Bdellovibrio bacteriovorus: one gene and its partner. Each later gene encodes a partner of the first gene's protein in a complex. Links are inferred from orthologs where the notes say so. Each region holds a gene or a part of one and is shown on either strand. Other genes may lie near its edges.

Region 1 (7,410 bases):
TCAAACCAATTCCAGATTTCCATGCGCTCGATACCTAGAGCACCCGCGCCGCGAGGCAATTTGATTTGACCACCGAAACGGAAAGAAGGACCGAAAACAGTTTTGTCGTCAGCGCCATCCATTTTGATCATAGAGATACCAACACCTGGAGCCATGTAGGCATTTACATTGGATGCATCAACAAGCTTGATCAAAGAGTGACCACCGAAAGACAAGATTTGCGGAATTCCCGCATCTTTCTTTTCAGTTTGCAAGAACGCGTAACCACCGAAGGCACCTTGTTCTTGGCTGAATTCCAATCTGCCGCCAATGTTAAGCGCAGAGCTGCTCATACCCAAGCTGATGCTTGCAGTGTTTTCGCCGTTAGACGCTACAGAACGAGCTGGAGCTGGTCTTTGAGCAAAAGAAACAGATGAAACAAATAAACATGCTACAACAAAAAACTTTTTCACAGTAGTACCTCCTCAGGTAGCCGAACTAGATTTGTCAGGAACCATGATTTTGGCAACAACAAAATACAAATTATGCTCAATATCAATATTCTAGATGCGCTCTAAACGGGCATATTTCACGACAAATTTCTTCACCGTATTATCCGTGAACATCACGCTGACCTTAAAGTTTTCACCGGTTCCTTCGGTCGCATACACAGTGCCCGCTCCAAAAGTGGGGTGACGAACGCGCATGCCTTTGGTGAATTGACCACCTTGAGATCCTTCATTTTCATAGTCAGGAAAGGCTTGGCTATCATCGAAACTTTGTGGACGTGCTTTGTTACGATCCGACGCCAGCGAACCCCAGCGAGGACTGTCGAAGGCTCCATCAGCATCGTAAGAACTAGAGCCATAGCGTGAAACAAAGCGAGGTCCTTCGGCAATAGCCGCTTTGAAGTCCACGTACTCTTTCGGAATTTCTTTGATGAAGCGTGAGGGAGGATTCATTTGCTCTTGGCCCCACACGCGACGCATTTTGGCGTAAGTCAGCCACAACTTCTGGCGCGCGCGAGTCATGCCCACGTAAGCCAAGCGGCGTTCTTCTTCAACATCTTCTTCACCATCGCTATCGAGGCTTCGACCACTTGGGAAAAGGTTTTCTTCCATCCCTACAACAAAGACGTAAGGGTATTCCAAACCTTTTGAAATATGCAAAGTCATCAACGTGACAGAGTTCTGTTCTTGATCCAAAGAGTCCACATCGCTGACTAGAGCCATCTCTTCCAAGAAGCTTGTCAAAGTTCCTTCGTCACCGCGCTCTTTCGCAAACTGGGCAATGGCGTTGTCGAGTTCTTCTAAGTTTTCGATACGAGCTTGCGCTTCTGGAGATTCGTCTTTTTTCAAGTTCAGCAAATACTCTGTGCGATCCAATACGATGTGATAGAAATCGACAATCTTGAAATTCAAAGCATTGGCTTGCAATTCATCCATCAATTCCAAGAATCGACGGATCTTTCCTGTTGTTCCCGCATTGAAAATGCGATCATCGCAGGCTTTGCCCGCAGCAAGGTACATGCTGGTTCCGTGTTGAGCAGCGTACTCTTCCAGTTTTTCAATCGTCGTCTTACCTATTCCACGTGCGGGAACATTGATGATACGTTTTAGAGCAATATCATCGGCGGGATTGATCGCAAGCTTCATGTACGAAAGAATGTCTTTGATCTCCATGCGCTCATAGAAGCGCACGCCGCCCACCAGGCGGTAAGGGATGGCCAAAGTGCGCATCTGCTCTTCAAGAACACGAGACTGCGCATTCGTACGATAGAAGACAGCGTAGTCATTGTAAGAGCCTTCGCCCTCATTCATCATTGTCTGGATGGTTTTTGCGACAAACTTCGCTTCATCGTATTCATTTTTTTCTTCACGAACATGAATCAAGTCACCAGCATTGTTTGAAGTGAAAAGAGTTTTATCTTTTCTTTGCGAATTGTTTTTAATCACCGAAGTCGCGGCATTCACAATGTTAGCCGAAGAGCGATAGTTTTCTTCAAGCTTGACGACTTTGGCTTCTGGGAAGTCTTTTTCAAAATCCAGAATGTTTTTAATATCCGCACCACGCCAGCTATAGATCGACTGATCCTCATCACCCACAACGCAAAGATTGCGATGAGCCTTCGCCAACATCTGCACCAAAAGATATTGAATGTGATTGGTGTCTTGATACTCATCCACCATAATGTAACGGAATTTTTCCTGATACATTTTTAAAACGTCAGGGTACATGCGGAAAAGTTCATAGGTCTTCATTAACAAGTCGTCGAAATCCAAGCTGTTCGCTTTTTTCATTTCGACTTCGTAGGCCTTATAGACCTCAACCGTTTTTGCATCCATCAAGCGCTTCGCATTTTTTTCGAAAGCTTCGGGCGAAAGTCCCATCATCTTGGCGTTGCTGATACGGCTTTGGAAGTTTTTCGCGGGATACATCTTGTCGTTGATATTCAGAACCGTCATAACCTTTTTGATTTGGCTTAACGTATCTGACGAATCATAGATGCCGAAGAAAGGTTTATAGTCGAGCAAAGTGATGTGCTGACGAAGCACGCGCACGCAGAAACTGTGGAAGGTGTTGATCCAAAGTTGAGTGCGAACATGCGCGCCCATCTCAGAAAGGATCTTGTAAATACGATGCTCCATCTCTTTGGCGGCCTTATTGGTGAAGGTCACGCAAAGGATCTCATCGGGGGCGGCAACCCCTTGGCCGATGATATTGGCCATGCGATGGGTAAGGACCCGGGTCTTTCCCGAGCCGGCACCCGCTAAAATCAGTAAAGGCCCCTCAAGAGTTTCGACAGCGTCTTTTTGCGGAGGGTTTAAATCTTTCGTAACAAAATCAAGTACATCCATGGCTTTTCCTCGTCACAAGAGGGGCCCCTTCCAGAGCCCTTTCACTGTCGAACCTTTAGTGGGACTGACAAAGTTTGTCTATCCCTAAGTTTTCATTGAGTTTTTTGCCTATTTTAACTATAACTATAACGCGTTTGGTCAATAGGTCTTAGGGACCTCCCGTTTATAGTGCTTAGAGAGGACTTTGTGAAGAACGTTTTCAGTCGGATCATAGCAGCAATTTCAGTATCTGTGTTGGCAGCCTGTGCGCCGCAAACAGATTCTGCTACGGAAACGGGCAGCGTCCGAGTTTTAGCTCCTATGAGCAACTCGAAAGGCTCCTACTCTCTGGATATATTCGAATTGAAGGGCATCACGGATCTGCAAACCGTGGCTGGCAAATTTGTGCGTTTCTTCTTAAGCCCTCGCATCGCCAATAATCAATTACAAGGTTCCGCTCCACAAGGTCGTTTCATTAAAAATTCGGATGGAGCTTTCATTCCTGCCAATGAAATGACTCAGCAATTGGTTACGATCTATGCGCACACGCAAAGACTGGCTCTTTTGGATGAAGAGTTAGGGGCTGGTGGAGTGAACAAGTGGCCTCGCGACGTCGGTGTCGCAGTGAAGGTCCGTGGCGGTCTGACGAACAATGCTTTCTATGATGGCAACACGGATTCAATGCTTTTAGTTCCTTATTCTTCAGAAGGTCTTCCGATTCCCATCAACGGTGGAATCTTGGCGCACGAACACTTTCATTCTTTGTTTTATAAACTGGTGATGGGAGATGAGCGCGCGCAAATTCATGATCGTGAAAACTTCTTAGAGCGCGCGATCGTAGAAGATCTTTCTGTTCGTCACCGTCGTCTTCTGCCTATCAGCACTGGCGAAGAGATGAGCGAAGCCCAAATGCATATGTACTATCACCTGGCGATCATTCGCGGTTTGAATGAAGGTCTTGCTGACTACTGGGGCTGGATGTATACGGGCGATCCGGATTTTATCGCGCAGTCTTTGCCTTCTGAAAAAGCCACGCGTTCTTTAAAAGTGCGTGACGAAAAGTCTGTGAACTCATTGCCATCAGCAGACAATATCAAAAGATCTTTAAATATCTTTTATTCAGGAGCCGCAGATAAAGCGCGTTTCTCTGATTACGTGACCGGCTATGCTTATTCATTGGGAACACAGTTCTCTCGCGTTCTTAAACGTTATACTGACATTTATTCTAAAGCGCGCGGAATCGAGGACCTGCAAGCACGTAAAGACATCGCTAAGTTGATCGTGAAAGTGCTTCCGAAAATGAAAGACGACTTCGATAAGCTGGATTTGAATTACTATACCGCCGACAAATTTATGAAGTCGATGTTCGCAATGAATGAGTCTTACCGTGAAGAAGAATGTCAGTTCTTGGCCGAGGTTATTTCTTCTTCCGCACTCACGACGGAAGAAGCCGTGACTTGCGAAAAAACGGCAGAGTCTGAATTCAAAATGGTTCCTAAAGTGGAAGTCGCTCCCGTTGAAACGCCTTCTGTCACAGAAAGCAGCTTGCAATGAGAGTTTTCATTTTCCTAGCGTTGCTAATTTCCTCGTCGGTGAGCTGGGCCCAAGAATCACGCGCAAGAATGCCGAGAGTCGCACCGGAAGTTCCTTCTTACTTAACTCTGAATTTGATCAACCCTGAAATGCGCTATGAGCGAGCCAACTCGCAAGAAATCGAAGACGTTAAGCCTTTGAATTTTTCTTTTGGTTATCAAAAAAAGCGTCTGAGCTTTCTGGCAGAATACGCACGCTATTCGGAAGACTCAGGAAACGCGACTTCAAATATCGAGCGCACTCATCAAGAGCTTTTAGTATGGGGGCGCTATCATTTAATAAATAAAGTGAAAAACGAGTTGTCGGGTGCCGTGTATGGAGGCGTTGGACTTGGTGGCTATCAAGAAGAAGTGAAAACGACCTTGATGGGTGACAGCCGCAGCGATAAAGAAAATATCAAGATGATGTCAGGACTCTCTGTGGGTACTGAAGGAGCTTACCAATTGCAAAACTTTGGTTTTGTTGTCGGCATTGAAGGTCGTGCGCTTATCGCTTCGGACTTCGACCCAAATCCTGTGTGGAGTGTCGTCATTCGTCTTGGTGTGCGCTTCGCTCTCTAACCATGGTCTAATGTTAACAAAGTTGTTTCCACGTTCCGTGTTCTCGCGAAAAATGAGGACATGAAAACATATTCTTTATTCATCTTAATCACATTATTCAGTGTTATTACCGAAGCAAGAACATGGCAGAAGATAGACATTCCCGGAGCTCACTGCGGAAACGGGCAAGTCTATAGCGTCTATCTTGATCGCAAAGATGATGACAAGCTTCTGATAGAATTCATGGGTGGGGGAGCGTGCTGGTCCGAAGGCACCTGCTACGGTTCAAGCCCTTTAACGCGTCTTTCGCCGTTACCCGGAGATCCACAAACGACTGTGATGGCGCAAGAAAAGCCCGGAAATCCGTGGCAAGAGCATTCGGCTCTTTTCTTCCCTTACTGCACAGGCGACGTATTTGCGGGCACACACGAAGCCCACTATAAACCCGGTGCAACTCTTTATCATACGGGGGCCACGAACATCGCCGCGGCTTTTGCATACTTAAATCAACAAAGAGTCATCGACTTCAAAAACCTTTCTGATCTGACCGTGTGGGGCTGGTCTGCGGGCGCCATCGGCGCTCTTCTTCATACGGAAACCATGCGACCCTATTTGGTAGCGAGCACACGTAAAACAATCATCGCTGACAGCCCGGGTCTGCACTTTGGAAAAAACTTTTGGAAGAAGTTTACGCCGGCATTGACCCAAGATTATTTGGCGCAATTTGCAAAGATCGGATTGATAGCATCTGTCGACGATGGATTTATCGCTCCACTGATGGGACCTGTCTTCGCCAAGTTATCCGACTGGAATATCGGCATCATGCAATCGACGAAAGACATGGTGATGTCGATGGTGTTTGGCAATATTACGCCGGAATCTCATCGCGCGCTCGTGTTGGGACCTTCAGGAATTGCCATGATCGCGGCACCTTTCCCGAACGTAAAAACTTGGATTGCTGATGTCGTGACGCATACCTTTTTGCAAAGGGATCAAACGGCGACGGTCAAAGATATGAAGGGTGAAACGGCGTGGGATTTTGCCTTAAGAGTGTATGGGATAAAGAAAAACCCCGTGATTTCTCACGGGGTTCATCAGGATTTGAAAAAAACGATTAGTGTCTCTGTTATTCAGTGATTCGTTGAACGATCGCTGAACCTACTCTGCTTTTCGTAAGAAGTTCAGTGCGGTAAGACTGAGCTTCTTTTTGAGTCGCAAACTGACCTACGCTGACGCGGAAGTATTGTTTGCCTTTGATATTAGCAGGTACGTAGAACGCGCTGTAACCTTTGCCTTTAAGATCTGAAGCCAATTTTTGAGCTTCGGCTTCGTCTGTGTAAGAAGCTACTTGCACAGTGAATTTTCCAACAGTGTATTGCGCTACATCCTTTGGAAGTGAAGAAGGAAGACGCTCTTCTTTAGTCACTGTTGCGGCTTTTTCCGTCGCTTCGTGAGTTGTTGGAGCTTTTCCAGAAGCGATGTTCTTCGCTGCGGAAGAAGGCTCTTCAGTTTTAGTTACTGGAGAATGTTTGTCACCTTTAGGATTTGCAGGCTTCGCTGTTTCAGCTTTTGGTTCTGTCTGAGTTTTTGTTTCAGCCACTTCACCGTGAGCATCGTGACCGACAGTTTTTTCGTCGTGAGAAGCGCCGTGGCCTTCTTCACCATGAGGAGCCGCAGGAACCGGAGCCACTTCATCAGCTACGAATTCTTCTGCAAGCTTTGCGATCTCTTCATCCGTCATCTGACCAGATTTAGTTTCGCCATGACCGTTGTTAACAGACGCTACTTCACGCTCGCCATGAGCATTGTTTTTTTGCGGTTCAAGAGCCGCCAATTGATGTTGGTTGTCACTGTACTTTTTGCCAACGAATGTTCCTACAGAGAAGAACAACAAAGAAACAAAGAATACTATCGAAAGTTTCACAACCGCGTCTGTTTTAGAACTCATTTTTTCAATCCTCATGTTTAAACTCACTTGAGTTAATATGCTCTGATTTTTACAAAGCATCTCTAAAGTTTAAGGCCCTTCCTTTGGCCCTTCAATCATGTTAGCTTTAAGTCTCGGAACTGGTCAATAATCAGAAGAAATGTTCAAAGGGAAAACCGTGGAAAATGGCGCAAAATCAATGGATTGGAAGCAGGTCTTAAGTACAGCAATCAAGGCTGTCAGCTTGGGACGGGAAGTGCTTCTCAATTATTTCGGTAACTTAGAACATATCGAAGAAAAGTTCCAAGCAGGTCTAGTCAGCGAAGCCGACAAAGAATCAGAAAGAGTCATCGCAGAGCATCTTAAGAAAAATTTTCCGACAATTGAGTTCTTGGGCGAAGAAAGCTTTGCCGCGAAAAGCGCTCCCGGGGCGAAGGTCGAGGTAAAACCTGCGGGGCCTGAAGGTCGTTGGATCGTGGATCCATTAGATGGAACAACAAACTACATTCATCGCTTTCCGATTTTTTGTATCAGT
Region 2 (11,225 bases), on another replicon or contig:
CAACCCGGCAGTGCAAGGGAAGGCCGTCGCATTTAAAAACTTTGTTGCTAAACTCGGTCGTCTTTTAAGCCTGTTCCAAGAACCTGCGGGTTCTTTCTTAATCAAGCTTGATGATATGCTGCTTGCAAAAATGAACGTGAAGCGCGCGGATGTGGATGCTTTGGTTGCAGAACGCACTCAGGTGCGTGAGGCCAAAGACTTTGCAAAATCCGATGAACTTCGTGCGAAACTGACGGGAATGGGAATTTCTGTCAGCGATACACCGACAGGAAGCTTCTGGGAAGTGACTAAATAATCTAAAAAACGCCAGCTTAGCCTGGCGTTTTTTCATAATGGGCTGTGAGTTTGCAGCTCTCTGATTAATCCTCTGTAATTTCCGTGTGCCTTCTTTCCTTTGATTTTGAATCGGATAAGATCCCGTCATTCAAAATCAAAGGAGCTTTTTATGCGTCTTTTAATTGCTGCTATCTTATTGGCCTCTTCTTGGGCTCAAGCCCGCACGTTGTCTTCAGTCGAAGAGAAAATAAATCCCTCTTCCATCGATCAAGTGATTCGTTTGGTGGATAAAGATTCTCCGGGGTCTTCAAACTTAAAGGTTTCTGTTGTCGTTACTGATTACGGGATGAGCACGGATGTGTCTCCAAGACACGCGATCTATCTGACGTTAGCAAGTCTTGCGGAAATGGGAAATATTTTTGCTGAGTTCAGAATTACGGAAGAGGCTTATAAGTTTATTTCGGCTCAAAGAATTGCTGCCGGCATTTATGAAGTGAAGGCGCAAGTGTATGATGAGACTTTCAAAGAAGTGACTTATACGATTGATGCGACAAAGATGTTCAGTGATGAGCGTAAACTTCGCAGTAATTGCGGAAGTGCTTTCTGTGATGGGTTCTTAACGACGACGGTGGATGTGAAAGAGGTGGCTAAATAGCCGCTCGTGATTCTTATGAAAACTTTTCTGGTAAAAAGGGAGCTTCGTGCTCCCTTTTTATTTTGCTTAAAGGCCAGCGACGATGGATTGAAGATCCGGGATGTCCGCGAGCTTTTTGCCTTTCACGACGGCCTTCGTACTTTTGCTAACGACACCGAAAGGGATATTACCCCACCATTTTTCTACGATAGAGCCATCTGCATTTTTCGTCGTCATTTTGCAAGTATCATAAGTGCCAGCCGGAGGAGCTTCGACTTTTTCTAAGATACCTCCATTAGTCACGCAGTTAGCAAGAATCTGCTTAAAGCGCTCTGGGGAATAAAGATCCGTCACTTCCAGATGTTCAGAAACCACGTCATTTCCCATCGTGGCTTCGTATTTGACGGTCCATTTCTTAGTGTCTTTATCGAACTTAACAACTTCTTTTACAATGCGCACAGATTTTTGAGTGCCATCACGTTGTTGAACCGTGCCCGTCCATTGAACTTTGTCTCCCACGCTGGGATATGCCCAGGCTTGCAGGGAGAACGAAGAAACCACCAAAGCGGAAAAGAGTTTATAAAGTTTCATCATGCCTCCTGTATGGGATCCAGAATCGCATGGGTTTTTCAGAGGGGGAGCTATTCTTTAGTGGGTTTGCAATCATACAAAGAAAGGCTCAGCATTTAGTCTGAGCCCTTATGAAACTGCAATAGATGTAAACGAAAATCGGGCTTATTCCAGGGTGAGCACGTGGGTTTTAACCTGCTCGATATCTTTGTCATCCATCCATTGCTCGCGGTATTTGCCTTCGATAAAAAGATGGACCTGATCTTTATAGAACGGGGAAAGCATGTGACCGGAAATCCCAATAGGATTGATGCCCCAGCTTTTTTGAGGTGAGGCGAAGTCAATGATTCTGCGAGTGGACGGACCCGCGACGACTTTAAAGTCTCCACCCATGCCGCGCATTTTGTTGTTGTTGATTTCATTGTACGCCCCGGGAATGGGGTAGGGACCTAGGTTGAAGACTTTGTTTAAAGGTGCAGTTCTGCCTAGCGGATGTATGTATTCAACAGTATGTATCGTACCCCAGCTTTGGTTCTGTACTTTTTCAACCGCTTTTTTGAAGCCTGCGGTGATCACTTCAGCTCTTTTCAAGTCTTTCCACCAAGGCGAAGTTTCGTTCAAGATCGTACGACGATAGAATTGCCAAGCGTAAGGGGTGTTAAGGAAAGTTTTGCGTTCCTCTTCTGAAAGTTTCTGCAGCAGAAGCTGGATGTTTTCGCTATTCCATTGGTGGTAAAGACTTGCGGCTGTCGACGAAATATCGGATCGATGATTCCAATCTTTAAGATCTTGCAGGGCTTTTTCGTGTTTTTTATTTTCTTCTGGTGATAATTGAAGATCTGCCAGAAGTTTTTCTAAAATTTCTGCAGTAAAGGTGTTGAAGTTTTCAGTTTGCAGGGCCTTAAACTCTTCTGCATTCCACACATCTTTTTCGGAAAGGGCCTTAACGATAGTTTGATAGCGATCATCGGCCTGGAAGTCGCCGCGGATGTTTGCCGGAAGGCTGTCAGGACGTGAGTTCGCGGTCACAATAAACCCTGAGGGCGGATTTACAGAGTGGGGTTTTTCGTTCCACTCCAAAAGACGAAGATATTCATCGTCGCCAGAGGCTCCGTCAAAAAGCATATCGGAATTAGGATTCTTTTTAACAGCGATATCGCCAAACACCCACCACGCAATGTTATCGGCGTCGGCGTACATTACGTTAAGTCCAGGCGCTGTCGCTGATTTCAGTGCTGACTCAAACTCTGTAATGCTTTTCGCTTCGCCCATCAGGCGCAAAGCTTTCATGGGGTTGTTTTCTTTTCTATGAAAAGCCCACTTCAACGCTAAATTTTTCTCAGTAAAGATTCCGTCCATCAAGGGCCCGTGCGGAGTTTCAATCATCGGCAAAGTGACGTCGATGCCATCCTTCACTTTGATAACTTCGTTCCACTCTTGGTAGCCGACAGGTTTTTTATTGAAGAGAACCGTTTTTTGCTCACTGTTCAAAGTTTCGCGATAAAGATCCATGTCATCGGAAAGAGACATAGTGAAACCCCAAGCATGATGACGGTTGTGTCCTAAGATCGCAAAGGGAACGAGTGGAAGATAGTGACCGTAAAGTTCAAACTCAGGGGTTTGAATGTGTGCTTCCACCCAAACAGCGGGAAGGGCATAACCAATGTGGGGATCGTTGGCGAAAATACTTTTTCCTGATTGTGATCTGCTGGGGGCAATCAGCCAGGCGTTACTTCCTTCAAAGTGCGGAGTAAATAATCCTTCGGTAAGAGCCGGCAATGCGAGGCTGTTGCTGACAATCTTCAGTGGCGCGGTTAAGGGATTGTTTCTTAAAGCCTGAAACTGTTCTTCAGAAAGTTTTTTAGCTAATTCTGACATCAGGGGATCCGCTTTTAAAGCGATGCCGAAACTATAAGCCATGTGGCCTGTCATAACGTAAGCGTCCAGAGGCGTGAAAGGACGGGGCTTCAACCCCAGTATTTTCATTTCAAAAGGCAAGGGACGGGTTGCTACGTATTGATTAACACCGTCGAAATAGGCTTCCATCTCGCTCCACAGGCGTTCGTCGAAAGTGCCTGTTTCTTTTTCGTGTTTGAGCATGCGTTCTACAGCAGGTTTAATCATGAGGCTGCGATAAAGTTTGTCGCTCGTAAGCGCTACTTCTCCGAAAGCTTCGCTCAGTTCTCCTTGAGTCATGCGGCGAGAAAGCTCCATTTGAAAAAGTCGCTCACTGGCCATGACAAAACCCAGTGCTCTCAAAGCATCGATTTTATTTTGTGCTTTGATATGCGGAATTCCGAAGGCGTCACGAGTGACCGTCACGGGGGCAGACAGTCCTTGAATTTTTAGTTGTCCATCCATGGGCGCCACGGATTGCTTCATAAAAAAGTAGACGGCAAAGACAGCTATACAGATCAGAGCGGTAAGAACGAGCAGAATTCGCTTTAAGTTTTTCATAGTAAAACTCTCGAACGGAGCTCAGCTCGAAGCAAGGGACTTTCCATGTCACTATGCAGAAATGAAGGGCTGGACTTTGGATTGACGCAACGTAGACCCAAAAAAGAAGCAGGCACCTTTCGAAATTATGCTATGCTCGAAGGGATGGCCTCTGCTTATAAAAAGAACTTTCAACTAGTCTCTGAGTATAAACCTTCTGGGGATCAGCCTCGTGCGATTCAGCAGATGATGGAAAACTTTGATGCTGGATTAAAACATCAGACACTTCTGGGTGTGACAGGATCGGGAAAAACTTTTTCGATGGCGCACACTATTGCAAAACTCAATCAGCCAGCGTTGGTGCTTGCTCCAAATAAAACTTTGGCGGCCCAGCTGTATGCAGAGTTTAAAGAACTCTTTCCGCACAATGCGGTCGAGTACTTCGTCAGCTACTACGATTATTATCAGCCAGAAGCTTATATTCCGTCGACGGACACTTACATCGAAAAAGACTCGGCGATCAATGAACAGATCGATCGTATGCGCCACTCGGCAACGCGTTCGTTGTTTGATCGTCGCGATGTGATCATCGTCAGTTCGGTTTCTTGTATTTACGGTTTGGGTTCTCCGGAAGCTTACGAAGGCATGATGATTCAAATCGTTTCAAATACGGAAATGAAGCGTGATCATTTGATTCGTGAATTGATCCGCATTCAGTATCAACGTAACAACGTGGATTTTTCGCGCGGAACTGTGCGCGTTCGCGGCGATAATGTCGAGATCTTTCCTTCTTACGAAGAAGACCGCGCCGTGCGTGTGGAATTCTTTGGCGACTTTATCGAGCGTCTTTCTTGGATTGATCCGTTAACAGGTCAGGTTCTAGAAGAGCTGGATCAAATCGGTATTTATCCGGGAAGCCATCACGTCACCAGTGACGACAACTTAAAGCGCGCGATTCGCACGATTCAAGATGAACTGCGCGAACGCCTGGTTGATTTGAATAAAGAAATGAAGTTCTTAGAAGCTCAACGTCTCGAGCAAAGAACTTACTACGATATCGAGATGATGGAGCAAATGGGTTTCTGTCAGGGGATCGAGAACTATTCTCGTCACATGACAGGTCGTGGGCCGGGGGAGCCACCTCCGACACTTTTAGAATACTTCCCGAAAGAATTCGTCACCTTCATCGATGAGTCACACGTGACCGTGCCGCAAATCGGCGGCATGTACCGTGGGGACCGCGCTCGTAAAATGACTCTGGTCGAACACGGTTTCCGTTTGCCTTCGGCTTTAGACAACCGACCTTTAAATTTTCAAGAATTTGAAACAATGATGGATAAGGTCGTCTATGTATCGGCGACACCGGGAACTTACGAGCTGCAAAAATCCGAAGGTATCATCGTTGAGCAGATCATTCGTCCGACAGGCTTGATTGACCCCGTTGTTGAAGTGCGTCCGGTCAAACACCAGGTCGATGATTTGTTAAAAGAGATCCGTGATCGTATCAAAAAGAACGAGCGTGTTCTTATCACGACGTTGACGAAGCGTTCAGCGGAAGATTTGACTGAATATTATGAAAATCTAGGCATTAAAGTTAAATATCTGCACAGTGAAGTTCAGACGGTAGAGCGTACAGAAATCTTACGCGATTTGCGTTTGGGAGTTTTTGACGTTCTTGTGGGTATCAACTTGTTAAGAGAAGGTTTGGATATTCCAGAGGTCAGTCTTGTTGGTATCACAGATGCCGATAAGGAAGGTTTTTTGCGCTCAGAGCGTTCGTTAATTCAAACTATTGGCCGAGCCGCTCGTAACTTAAATGGGCATGTGATTCTTTACGGAGACAGAATCACGGAGAGCATGGAAAAAGCCATGGGTGAAACCGAGCGTCGCCGCCGCATTCAGCAAAAATATAATGAAGACAATGGCATCACTCCGCAATCGATTCGTAAAAGAATCAAAGAAGGTTTGGGCGAAGTCTTTGACGGAACACTGGCTGGCGGACCTCTTCAAGGGGAAAATAAGACCGCAGCCGTGGTTACGAAATTCTCAAATCAACCCGATAAACTTCAGGAAGAAATTGCTAAGCTGCGCGCGAAGATGAAAAAACTTTCAGCAGATCTTGAGTTTGAGGAAGCGGCGAAAGTCCGCGATGAAATCAAGCGTTTGCAAATCATTGAATTGAATATCCGCAGCGGTGAAGTGGAGCAGACAAGCGCAGAGGTCCTCAAAGATGGCCTTAAGTAGAAATCATCTCAAACAACCCTCCTCTGACTGCGTTGCTCGTCGTCGACGTACGAGATGTACGCCTTCCTCCTCGCGCCTTGCAGCGGAGGGCCTGATATGATTTCTAAGTTCGAGGAAGTGCGCGATAAAGTCAGGGAGTTCCCGGTACAAAGCGGGGTCTATCTGATGAAGGGTCATGCCGATAAGATCATTTATATCGGTAAGGCTAAGAATTTGCGCGCGCGTGTTCGAAGCTATTTTACCGATAGCAAGGATCATTCACCAAAGACGCGGTTGTTGGTTCAGAATATTCATGAAGTTGAATACATTCTGACTAAAACCGAAGTCGAAGCTTTCTTATTGGAAGCTTCGTTAATTAAGAAACATCGTCCGAAGTACAATATACGTCTTCGTGATGACAAAGCTTATCCTTACATTCGTTTTACCTGGGCTGATGATTATCCTCGTCTTTACGTTGCTCGCAAAGTAAAGAAGGATGGGTCGCTTTATTTTGGTCCTTATACTTCTGGATTTGCGGTTCAAGGCACCATTCGTTTTTTAAATCGGACTTTTAAGATTCGTGATTGCACCGATGCGGTTTTTAAATCTCGCACGCGGCCTTGTATGACTTACCAGATCGGTCGTTGTACGGCGCCTTGCGTGGAGTACATCAATCAAACGGATTACCGTGAAGAAGTCGAAGGCGCGAAGCTCTTTTTGAAAGGGCAGAATAAGAAAGTCGTTAAATCCATCACGGAAAGAATGATGGTTGCCGCTGAAGAAGAAAAATTTGAAGTGGCGGCCCGTCTGCGCGACTCGGTTCAAGCGATTAAAGCCATTTTAGAAAAACAGGCCGTTATCAATGACACTTCTGAAAAAGATCAGGATGCGGTGGGTTTCTTTGGTGATCATCGTGGTTGCTTGGTGGAAACGGTGCATGTTCGCTCGGGAAGGGTGATTGGAACTCGGTCTCACTTCTTACCTCACTTTGATCCAAATGATCCGGCGGAAGATCCACGAGAATGGCTGGTGGATTTCCTCAATCAGTATTACGAAGACAACTTTATCCCGGATGAAGTTTTGTTGACGGTGGATATCGGCAATGACTTAACGAAATTGATGGGCGAAGTTTTGAAAGAACGCTCGGGCAATAAAGTCGTCGTTCGATTTGCTACCGATGAGCGTGGTCGCAATTTGATCGACATGGCTAATGAAAATGCCAAGTCTCACTTCTTGAAATATGTTTCTAAGTCGGAAGAAAAACTTCGCGGTCTAGACGAAATCAAAGAAAAACTGTCGTTGCCAGAACTTCCACGTCGTATTGAGTGTTATGATATTTCGACCTTCCAAGGTGCTGAAACCGTTGCTTCGCAAGTGGTTTTTGAAGATGGTGTTCCGGCAAAAGAACATTACCGTCGCTATAAAATTAGAACGGTTCAAGGTATCAATGACTTTGCTTCGATGTATGAGGTTCTCAGCCGTCGATTTAAGCACACTGAGTATGAAGATCCGCAACTTATTGTGATTGATGGTGGTAAGGGGCAATTGACTCAAGCCATTCGTATTCTACAAGAAATTGGTCGCAGCGATATCCCCGTTGTGGGGTTGGCGAAGGCGCGGACGGAAAGTGACTTCCAAAAACAAGAAGTGGAGTCCACCGAAGAGCGCTTCTTCCTGCCTAATAGGTCTAATCCGGTGATCTTTAAACATAACGCCGAGGCCTTGCATATTCTGACAGGCATCCGTGACGAGGCCCATCGTTTTGCCATCACGTACCATCGTAAGCTTCGTGAAAGCAGTTCTTTGGAAAGTGAACTGGATTATGTTGTGGGATTGGGCGAAAAAAGAAAGAAAGTTCTTTTGACTCGCTTTAACTCTATTGATGAAATCAAGGGTGCCGTACCTGAAGAAATTGCGACTCTTAAAGGGTTCAATCGTGTACTGGCGGAGCGCATTCTGCTTCAATTGAATGAACCAGATGATGAAGATGCTGAGGTTGAAGAGTGAAAAGTCATGCCCTGTTAGTAGGTTTGGGAATATTCTTAAGTCGTATTGCAGGGCTGGTTCGTGAAAGAGTTTTCGCTCATTTCTTTGGAAACTCGGATGCCGGGGATGCGTTTAAAGCCGCCCTTAAAATTCCCAACTTCCTGCAAAATCTTTTTGGTGAAGGTGTTCTTTCCGCAAGCTTCATTCCGGTCTATGCCCAGCTCTTAGCAAAAAAACATGACGAAGAGGCCGCAAAGGTCGCATCTGTTATCGGCAGTCTTTTATTCTTGATGACGTCTTTTTTGGTTTTGGTGGGCGTCTTTGCAACTCCATTCTTAATTGATCTTATTGCTCCCGGTTTCCAAGGTGAAAAACGCGCATTGACGATCCAGATCGTGCAAATTCTTTTCCCAGGCACGGGATTCTTGGTCATGTCGGCATGGTGTTTAGGGATTTTAAATTCGCACCGTAAATTTTTTCTTTCGTATGTGGCTCCAGTTATTTGGAACTTGGCAATCATCTTTACATTGGTGATGTGGGGAAGTAAGCAAGGGCAGTATGATTTAGCCGTGACCGTTTCCTGGGGACTCGTTGCAGGAAGTTTTTTGCAATTTGCGATTCAATTGCCTTCAGCGCTTCGTTTAGGAAAAAAGATCTTTCCGTCATTGGATTTAAAACTAGGCAGCGTTCGTTCGATCACGAAAAACTTTGCTCCCGTGGTGGTTTCTCGCGGTGTGGTTCAGATCAGTGCTTATATCGACAATATGTTAGCGAGTTTATTGCCGACAGGTGCGGTTTCGGCTTTGGCATATGCACAGACACTTTATCTGTTGCCGGTAAGTTTGTTTGGTATGAGCGTGTCCGTCGCCGAGTTGCCAGCAATGTCTCAAGCAACTGGTTCTGATCTGGAAATTAAAGAGTACTTACAAAAACGTCTGAACCGCGGGCTAGAGCAAATTGCCTTCTTTGTCATTCCCTCTGCCGTGGCGTTTTTCTTCTTAGGTGATTTGATTGTCGGCGCCGTTTTCCAAACAGGGGAGTTCCAAAAAGAAAACACCGATTTCGTATGGATGGTTTTGGCGGGTTATTCCGTGGGGCTTTTAGCAACGACCTTAGGCCGCCTGTATTCGTCGACGTTCTATTCATTGAAAGACACAAGAACCCCACTGCAATTCGCGATCATTCGCGTGATCTTCACAACAATCTTGGGTGTGATCTTCGCGTTCTACTTACCTGAAACCTTGGGCTTCGAACGCCAGTGGGGAACGGCGGGCTTGACGGTATCTGCAGGTTTAGCTGGCTGGATTGAATTCTATTTCCTCCGCAAAGCATTGAACAAAAAAATCGGCCACACCGGATTAAAAATCCCATTCCAAATCAAAGTATGGTCCGCCGCTATTATTTCCGCATTATCCGGCGCCGCTATTGCTCGCTTCGTTCTGCAATCCGATCTCCACGTTATCATTAGAGCCGCCATCGCTCTTTCAATCTACGGCTTATTGTACTTCGGCTTAGGATACCTTTTCAAAATCGAACAAACCAAATCCGTCGCAGATAAAATCCTGCGCCGATTAGGAAAATAGATTTTAGTTGTGGTTCCCCTTCTATGTTGGCCGTTAGAAGGTCGTGACAACACGGTTTATGGCAAAAGCTCGTATACCATCGCTGTATGCCAGAACATAATCGAAGGCCCCGTCGGTTGTGGGATCAACGGCATGTTGTAAATTTCTATCCGATAATGCTGGCTTATTAATTTCATCTCAGGATAGTCTTAAGTTTCAAGAAGAAGAACGCTCTTTGGCTACTTCAAGACAGATTGACGCACCCTAAATTCCTGAACATCAGTTTTTTTGATGAAACCCCGCTGCGATGGCGGGCTGAGTTAACTTTGGCAATGCTCCCAGTTTTTTATTGTTAAAGCGTCTTGAAAGTTCAGCAATGACGTCAGACCAATTTCCCTCCGGGCAAATATGGGACATAAGACTGCGCGCTTTTTCTAGCTCGACGAACTGCTCTTGAGTGAGTGTTAGCTCAATTCGCACTGAGCTATCCTTTTGCGGTTGGATTTTTTCATATGTTACAATCGGAAGATTCATTTCCAAAGCCAAAGTCTTTTGCGTATCGAATGTGTTCATATTTTCAAGCTTGCTTAATACGTCCAGCGTTTTTTGCGCGGAAATTCTTTCGCCGGACTTCTTGCTCTCATTAAGACACTTCTGAATTTGCGTTAGCTGCGATAAGTTCAGCTTACCAGTTTCAATTTTCTCCGCAACGGAAGGAACATTCTTCAAAAGACGGGCAGACTGCAATCGGCGATAAGCACTTCCCTCAGAATATCCCAGACCACGTGTAAGATACGCATACATTCCATCATAACCTAGATCCGTATAAAGCTTGCGCGAATCAATCTCAGCAATATGCCACAAAACCAAATGAGTGATCTTACGCTCCGTGCGCGCCAATTTTTCCATTCGAAAGATCAATTCATCATTAGAAATATTTTGAAGATTCATATGCACCTCGCAATCAAGGCGACTATACCACAGGATTTTCGAGTCGATTTTTCGACTTTTTCTTAATGAGCGCTCGATGCTTTATAGGTCGGTTAAATAAATTTAAAGATGCTTAAAATGCTCTAGCTTTGATGATTTTCTAAATTCTGAGACCGGTCTTGGATTATAAAGTAGTGTTGATTCATTGAGGGATTAAAGATTCAAAAAAAGGGCGCAAGAGAAAAATACATTAATTGTGAAATCAACGCAAGGCGCCCTCGCTGCGGGGTTTGCCATAGCTTCATCCTGATTTAGTGTCAGTAAATTATTTTTCCTCTCGTCCACTTTGCTCTCCAGAAGTACAAGTACTTCTGGAGTTCCTACCCTGTAGGGGCCGAATAGATAGATAGATAGATAGATAGATAGATAGATAGATAGATCTGCCCGATGCAAGCTTGTGGACTCTAAACAACATAAAATTCGAGAAGGAAGATCGTCGGGTCAGATCGTCAAATGTTCCTTTTGAACTATCGACGTATGCCCCAACCATACAAATCGATATAAATACTATCATTGATAAAAGCGAAGCGCAGTCTGCCGTGATGGGA

What was found.
Region 2: the proteins of AZI85_RS06650 (region 1) and uvrB are in contact, whole or in part, in a crystal structure (PDB 7EGT), measured with the Thermus thermophilus proteins. The link is inferred for Bdellovibrio bacteriovorus from one-to-one orthologs. Residues at the interface, in WP_096412145.1 of Thermus thermophilus: His654, Arg656, Phe657, Gln666, Asp668, Glu669, Lys680, Arg681, Leu682, Ser683, Lys685, Tyr686, Ala687; in WP_096411307.1 of Thermus thermophilus: Glu23, Leu25, Arg26, Asp27, Gly28, Glu29, Arg30, Phe31, Arg55, Glu326, Asp327, Phe328, Glu379, Ser382, Gln383, His398, Gly400, Arg401.

The regions. Positions count from the first base shown.
Region 1 is NZ_LUKF01000009.1:14,319-21,728, reverse strand. The notes cover bases 191-3,177. They hold AZI85_RS06650 (ATP-dependent helicase), read right to left. Parts: upstream 2,838-3,177; coding sequence 543-2,837; downstream 191-542. Other genes in these bases: AZI85_RS06645 (hypothetical protein), read left to right, coding at 3,024-3,177; AZI85_RS06655 (hypothetical protein), read right to left, coding at 191-452. Also shown: more of AZI85_RS06655, read right to left, coding at 1-190; more of AZI85_RS06645, read left to right, coding at 3,178-4,370; AZI85_RS06640 (hypothetical protein), read left to right, coding at 4,367-4,969; AZI85_RS06635 (pectin acetylesterase-family hydrolase), read left to right, coding at 5,030-6,085; AZI85_RS06630 (SPOR domain-containing protein), read right to left, coding at 6,075-6,896; AZI85_RS06625 (inositol monophosphatase family protein), read left to right, coding at 7,036-7,410. UniProt on the Escherichia coli protein: A helicase with DNA-dependent ATPase activity. Unwinds DNA duplexes with 3'-5' polarity. Translocates on single-stranded DNA with 3'-5' polarity. Initiates unwinding more efficiently from a nicked substrate than double-stranded DNA.
Region 2 is NZ_LUKF01000018.1:12,264-23,488, reverse strand. The notes cover bases 3,697-6,620. They hold uvrB (excinuclease ABC subunit UvrB), read left to right. Parts: upstream 3,697-4,081; coding sequence 4,082-6,160; downstream 6,161-6,620. Other genes in these bases: uvrC (excinuclease ABC subunit UvrC), read left to right, coding at 6,257-6,620; AZI85_RS14265 (penicillin acylase family protein), read right to left, coding at 3,697-3,937. Also shown: cysS (cysteine--tRNA ligase), read left to right, coding at 1-295; AZI85_RS14275 (hypothetical protein), read left to right, coding at 446-931; AZI85_RS14270 (DUF333 domain-containing protein), read right to left, coding at 998-1,504; more of AZI85_RS14265, read right to left, coding at 1,646-3,696; more of uvrC, read left to right, coding at 6,621-8,146; murein biosynthesis integral membrane protein MurJ, read left to right, coding at 8,143-9,708; AZI85_RS14245 (hypothetical protein), read right to left, coding at 9,967-10,638; AZI85_RS14240 (hypothetical protein), read right to left, coding at 11,145-11,225. UniProt on the Escherichia coli protein: The UvrABC repair system catalyzes the recognition and processing of DNA lesions. A damage recognition complex composed of 2 UvrA and 2 UvrB subunits scans DNA for abnormalities.